3 regions of the Gracilibacillus sp. JCM 18860 genome follow, and region 3 is predicted to be linked to each of the others. Evidence: predicted binding sites of a transcription regulator. Region 3 holds the regulator's gene; each other region holds the start of a gene.
The links. The regulator Rex, encoded in region 3, represses fermentation and respiration genes when NADH is low (regulators of the CRP and FNR family bind a similar motif). The targets are predictions, from matches to a motif close to TTGTGAAATATTTCACAA.

Region 1: ACZ5R4_RS06340 (TIGR04053 family radical SAM/SPASM domain-containing protein) is a predicted target of Rex. The motif match lies at 1,320-1,337, and genes of this name have one in related genera.
Region 2: ric (iron-sulfur cluster repair di-iron protein) is a predicted target of Rex. The motif match lies at 1,412-1,429, and genes of this name have one in related genera.

Annotation. Positions count from the first base shown of each region.
Region 1 covers NZ_AP043868.1:1,215,380-1,217,651, forward strand. The annotation lists partial or broken gene ACZ5R4_RS06330 (IS3 family transposase) at 1-438, opposite strand, end outside; gene ACZ5R4_RS06335 (Crp/Fnr family transcriptional regulator) at 535-1,227, opposite strand; gene ACZ5R4_RS06340 (TIGR04053 family radical SAM/SPASM domain-containing protein) at 1,486-2,272, shown strand, end outside.
Region 2 covers NZ_AP043868.1:1,220,890-1,223,161, reverse strand. The annotation lists gene ACZ5R4_RS06375 (YwiC-like family protein) at 1-636, opposite strand, end outside; gene ric (iron-sulfur cluster repair di-iron protein) at 680-1,354, opposite strand; gene ACZ5R4_RS06365 (cytochrome c oxidase subunit 2A) at 1,553-1,681, shown strand; gene ACZ5R4_RS06360 (cytochrome c oxidase subunit II) at 1,737-2,156, shown strand; gene ACZ5R4_RS06355 (cbb3-type cytochrome c oxidase subunit I) at 2,195-2,272, shown strand, end outside.
Region 3 covers NZ_AP043868.1:1,860,895-1,863,166, reverse strand. The annotation lists gene ACZ5R4_RS09470 (ABC-F family ATP-binding cassette domain-containing protein) at 1-495, opposite strand, end outside; gene ACZ5R4_RS09465 (redox-sensing transcriptional repressor Rex) at 652-1,296, shown strand; gene ACZ5R4_RS09460 (DUF4305 domain-containing protein) at 1,320-1,520, opposite strand; gene ACZ5R4_RS09455 (CPBP family intramembrane glutamic endopeptidase) at 1,525-2,229, opposite strand.

The sequences.
Region 1 (2,272 bases), 650 kb from region 3:
ATAGCTCTTCCCGTTCGCTAAAGTGTCTTGTACAATTTCAATACGTTCTTCCCAAGTCGTTTTTCTTCCTTTGGTCATAGAGCTCGTCCTTCTTTTTCCCGTATCTTTTAATTCCCTATGACCATTATACTGCTTTATCCATCTACGTAATACCGACCGACTCGAAATTTCAAATTTTCGAACAATCTCTTCTTGGGAAAACTCTCCGGATACGTAACTCTTTACAGCTCTTACCTTTAATTCTTTAGAATACCTTTTCCATGTTTTTGAGTTTTTTAACCCTCTTATACCTTCCTTTTCAAATTTCTGTATCCATTTATAAAGAGTATATTTTGAAATTTGATATCTTGAGCATAATTCCTTCAATGTATAATTTTCGTTTTGATAGTCCTTTATTACTTCATATTTAAATTTGCTTGAATAAGATTTATTTGACATAGAAACTCCCCTTAAGGCAAAACAGATTTATATTTTTTAATCTGTCTACCTTAAGGGGAGCATATCATTTATTGATCGACTTTTTACTCCTTCTATTTAACAATCGTAATGTTGTAGACAATCCATATCTAATAATAGATAGCCTTGTTTCGTGCCTTTGACGAGTCCCTCTCTTTTCAATTTATTAATTGTTCGACTGACGGTTTCCCTTGAGGAACCGATCATGTTCGCTAGTTCTTGATTCGTAAAACGAGTGGTGAGGATCATATTTTTATCCGTACATTGCTTCCCATGTGTCTTGGAAAGGCGAATTAATAACATGATAATTTGTTCTTCCGTATTATGGAGTACTTGTTCTTCTAAGCGTTTTTGTAAATCTACAATAATATCACCCATTACTCGGAACAATTTAATGCTTAATGATGGGTATTGTAATAGTAATTGCTCAAATGCAAGAATTGGTATTTCCACTAAAGTAGCTGACTCTATAATCTCGGCATGTGCCGGATAATTACCTTTTCTAAAGAAACCAGCATGTGGAAACATATCCTCAGATTTGAGGATCGATACAATTTGTTCTTTTCCATTAATATCTGTTTTATATATTTTGACTTTACCTTTATGGATGAAATGAACTCGTTCTAAGGACTCGCCCTGCATAAAAACATAACTATTGGTTGCATATTGTTTAATTTTAGCAATTTCCGTTATAGCCCCAATTTCTTCTCTGGTCAATTCTTTAAATAATGGCACATTCCATAAAACATCCTGAATGATATTTGTAGACATCCAAACCTGCTCCTTCCCACAGACATTGTCTTAGCTAAGTAACCAATTGATGGAGATCTCTTCTTTATTGTAGAAAAGTTTATCAAATAACTTTGTGATTCAAATCACAATCTAACACTATTATTATCGATTCTTAGGGCTAATTCAATAAATTGTCATAAAGTTTTCCTTTAAAAGTGATTTTTTCCACTATTATGACATCCATTTCGGATTACACTGCATCTATATTTTAAATTTTTCACAAGAAGGAGTTCATCAATGTTTACTCGAGATTATCATAAAAATCCATTTATCGTTATATGGGAACTAACTCGCGCCTGTGAACTAAAATGTCTTCATTGCCGAGCAGAAGCACAATATAAACGCCATCCTCTTGAACTCAGCTATGAGGAAGGTATAAATCTAATTGATCAGATTCACTTGATGGATAATCCACTTTTGGTATTTACTGGTGGTGATCCCTTAATGCGTAACGATGTTTATGCTCTAGCAGAATATGCCGTAAAGAAGGGTGTCAGAGTGTCGATGACACCAAGTGCAACACCAAACGTGACGAAAGAAGCTATTCAAAAAGCAAAGGTGGTCGGCTTATCAAGATGGGCATTTAGTTTAGATGGTCCAACTGCAAAAATTCATGACCATTTTAGAGGAACAAATGGCTCATTTGACTTAACGATACAAAGTATTCAATACTTACATGAATTAGAAATACCTGTTCAGATCAACACGGTTATCTCCAAATATAATTATGAGGTACTAGATGAGATGGCAGAATTAGTAAAAAAACTGCAATGTGTGCTTTGGAGTGTCTTTTTTCTTGTCCCGATTGGAAGGGGACAAGCGAAGGATATGATCTCTCCTGCAGAGCATGAAAAGGTTTTGCGCTGGCTATACCAGTTAAGTAAAAGAGTGGATTTTGATATTAAAACAACAGCAGCACAGCATTACCGACGAGTTGTAATCCAGCAAAAAATGAGGGAACATAAAAATCGGCATGACCATATTGATTATGAGGATGCCTTAATAAAAGGGGCAACTGGTACAA
Region 2 (2,272 bases), 640 kb from region 3:
TGTCAGCCAATCCTTAAGTACTCCAGGAAGAAAAGCAATCGCTAAGGACTTCCAATTTAGGAGTATCGGTAGAAGTAATAACAGGGCGTGGTAAATATTAGATTTGTATTGAAAGGATCGATTTTTTAACTCACGAATCAATGATTTCACATAAAAGGCACTACCCATAAAATAAGCAGTGATTATGAACAAAAGGATCAATAGGTCCATAGTGAACTGTTCAATCCCGATGTAGTAGCTCGCCATACCCCCAATCGCAAAAATAATGATCCCACTTAAGTCATTCCACAGTGATCGTTCATTTTTAGTCTTAATAAAATACACATTAACTGCAAAGAGTGGGAGCATAAACGAACCAAATAGTAGAAGACTTGGCATAATGATCACTAATGGAATCAAACATAGTAAGGATGGTATACCATACCACAGCATCCATGGAAGCATCTTTTTCTTCTTGCGTTTATTCCTTACCACATTAAGTAATGGGGTTGACATTAAATATAGAAAAAACCAGCCAATCAAAAAGACAACATGTAGCCCTCTAGGGTTAGATAAAAAGATGCCAAGTAATGTGGGAAGAAGGAACATGGCCCACGAACCATGTTCTTTTGGTAAAATTATTTTTGTTTTTGCCATTGTTATCACCTTATCTCTAGATTGCCCTGCTATATATCGTCTTTTATGAAGCAGTAAAACGTGGGAAGAGTATATTGTTCTCTAGATGAATATGCTGAAATAGATCTGACTCTAATTCATCTAATTTTAAATAAGTTAGCTGGTACGTATTACATGCCCCTGTTGGAATAGCGTAATCGTCTGTTACTTCACGCATCAGCTCTAGCAATCTGCCCTCATGCTCATGTTCTTCCTCGAAATGATGAATGATTGCAGCTGCTGCCTCTACATCATTATCCATTAATTTAGGAAATAGCGTGCTTTCTTCCTTTTCAAGATGTGATTCTAGTTCACTTTTTAATTGATGGAATACGGTGTAAACGGTCGTAAGCTCTGGATGTGCTTCTCCATGCACGCGTTGAACCTTTGTCACATATTTGCTTAATTCAGGTAGAACTTGTTTCAAATAACCATGATGTTTTTCCACTATATGTTCAATGAGCTCTAGATTGCTTTTGCTTGTCCAATCGATTTCATCTTGATTATTTGTTTCCTCATATAGCTGGTTTATTTCAGTCAAAACCGCTTCTTTGTCGAGCCTTCTTTTTTCTAGAGCCTCTCCAATCGGACGATTCCCTCCACAACAAAAATCTATTTTATACTGTTTGAATAGGGAACTAGCCTTTGGGAATTGTGTAACTATGTCTCCTGTCTTCATTTCTAAATCAAATCTATTCATGAAAATCCCTCCAATTTAATTGTTCATGCTAACTATATCGTTATCCAATAGTAGACTCTGTGAGAAAAATCACATTTAAATATATTATCCTAATTCTTTGTCTAAAAAATGAACATTAGAGGAAAGTGATTTACCTCACTGCGAATGATTATCAGTGAAAATACAATGAAGCTAAATAAGAAAAAGGAGGCAAATACGGTGGGAAAACAAGTGGAGAATAATAAAGAAGCTTCATTAAAAGGTGCATTCGTATCTGTATTATTTTTAGGTAGTTTCATTGCATTATTATGGTTAGGTATTTGGAGCTTATTTATGGCAAGAGTTTAGAGGAGGGAATCTCGTGCATCGTTATGAAAAAATATGGTTAATTTTAAGTTCTGTTATGATTTTAGGGTTTATGTTTATTATCGGTTATCAAGCCTTTGCAGATGAGCTTGGTCCTCCCAGCAATCAAGAGACGATTGATCCACAAAAAGTCGAGCAACAAGAGCCCTTTAATAATCCTGGCGTAAAAAAAATCGGGGAAAAGGAATATGAAGTTGTCATGACTTTAGAAATTTTTAGCTTTGATCCCATGGAATTAGAGTTTCCAGCTGGTTCAACCGTGCATTTTGTCATGACATCTAAGGATGTGGTTCACGGAATGGAGATTGCCAATACCAATGTTAATACAATGGTGGTTCCAGGTTATATCCAGAGAATCACGCAAACCTTTGATAAACCAGGAAATTATTTAGTGCTTTGTAATGAATATTGTGGAGCTGGCCATCAAGTGATGTCAACAACGATTCAGATTAGTTAGTAGAGAGGGTGAGAGGATTGACTGTACTTAAAAAAAGTATGATAGAAAGAGTAGAGAACAAGCTTGGTGCAATTCCAGAAGATGTTAAAATATCAAAATCCTACATGGTGGTCACA
Region 3 (2,272 bases):
GGCAATCGATGTGTCCCACATGGATTCAGGAAAATCTAGACCGTTTAGAACGGCTTTGATTTCAGGCTCATATTCATAGCCACCAGCTTGCTTAAATGCTTCTTGTTTGCGGTCATAGCTTACTAGTAGTTGTTGATATTTTTCTGTATCTGCTAATAGATCAGAATCTCCCATTTGCTGTTCCATGCTTCTCAGTTCCTTTTCTTCCTTTAACAAATGGGAAAAGATCTTTAACATTTCATCCCAGATCGTTTCTGTAGAATCAAGTCCCGTATGTTGGGCAAGATATCCTAAGGTAACATCCTTTGGTTTATGGATCTCTCCTTCATCATAGCTAAGGTTACCTGCAATTATATTTAATAAGGTAGATTTTCCCGCACCATTTCGACCAACAATGGCAATCCGGTCATTTTGTTTAATTTCTAGTTTTATATTAGATAAGATCAGCTCAGCACCAAATCGTTTGGTTAAATTGTTCACCTGTAAATAAATCATCATCGTTCACCTCAATGATGTAAGTGTATCTAAAAGGCGAACGAACTGCAAGTAAGGGAAGTAGATAGACAAGTGAACAATTTCACGACTTTTTTCTTTTTTTCTGTTAGAATAAAGAGAGAATAATATTTAATGAAGAAATAAGGGGAATAGAGGATGCCTAATCAACATAAAATTCCACAAGCTACAGCGAAGCGATTACCTTTATATTATCGTTTTTTGAATAATTTACATATCCAAGGTAAAGACCGTGTCTCATCAAAGGAACTTAGTCTTGCAATGAAGGTCGACTCTGCTACCATTCGCAGAGATTTTTCGTATTTTGGTGCATTAGGAAAAAAAGGATATGGCTACAATGTCGATTACTTACTCGGCTTTTTCCGTAAAACCTTAGACCAGGATGAGAATACGCCTGTTGTCCTGATTGGTGTCGGGAATTTAGGAACCGCTTTTTTAAATTATAATTTTACCAAAAACAATAATACGAAGATAGAAGTGGCATTTGATGCGGATCCAATCAAGGTAGGAACAGAGATTCGAAATGTCAATGTTCATCATATAGATGAATTAGAAGAAAAAATAGGAGATATTCAGGTAGCTATTCTTACCGTACCAGTTTCTGAAGCGCAGTCTATGGCAGATCGACTGGTGAAAGCAGGAATAAAAGGTATCTTAAACTTTACCCCTGCAAGGATTACCGTTCCAGATAATGTTCGCGTCCACCATATTGACCTATCAGTAGAGCTGCAGTCACTCGTTTATTTTATGAAGCATTATCCATTAGAAATAGAGGAAAAATAAGAAGTGCTGATGAGAGGCACTTCTTATTTTTTCTTCGCCTTTTTAATTTTAAAATGTAAGCTTACTAGTCGTATTGCAACAACGAAATCAATGGTAGCAAAAAACGCTAATGCAAGTGTAATGAAATTAAATACCGTATCATCGGCAGATTTTATGCCAATATAGATAAATAATGAGCCCAAAATGAAATAGATGATGGCAGAGCCCAATGGTGAAAATCTCATGTTTTTAAAAGCCCCCAACTAAGATGAACTGTACCTGTTCTAGCATTTGTTCCATTTCTTCTGGATCAAGTGATAATTGCCCAATGACTGCAAATGTGTTCATCGCCATATGTGCAAGAATAGGTACGAGAATTCTTTTGGTTTCGACATAGATAAAGGCAAGCACAAATGCAACTGCTATATAGGTTAAGAGATGACTGAAATCGTTATGCAAGACAGCAAATAAAACCCCTGAAATAATTCCGGCAAAGAAGAAGTTCATTTTTTTATATAGGGAACCAAAAATCGCTTTACGGAATACGAGCTCCTCCAGGATTGGACCTAAAATAGAAATAAGAATAATAAATATTGGTGCTTGTCTCGCTACTTGCATCAATTGCATCGTATTTTCAGAACCAACTGGTGCACCAAATACAAAACGTTCAATGACGGTGGATGCTACCTGAGCAATTAATACTAAGAAGAAACCGAGTATTGTCCATAATACAATTTGTCCAATTCTTTTATCCCGTGATTGAAAGAAAGAATTGATTTCATCTCTTAGTAAATAGCAAGAGATAATCAAAGCAAGAACGAAGCTACCGATATTCCATCCAACCATTAATGTTAATGGATCTACGTTTGTGTACAACCGAAATGGTATAACAAGAAAAGCTGACAATTGTACCGCAACATAGGTAAGAATTATATAAATATACTTGGCAGGCAAATTCAAACGACTCCTTTTTATTTTTTTCTTACATGATACGTAT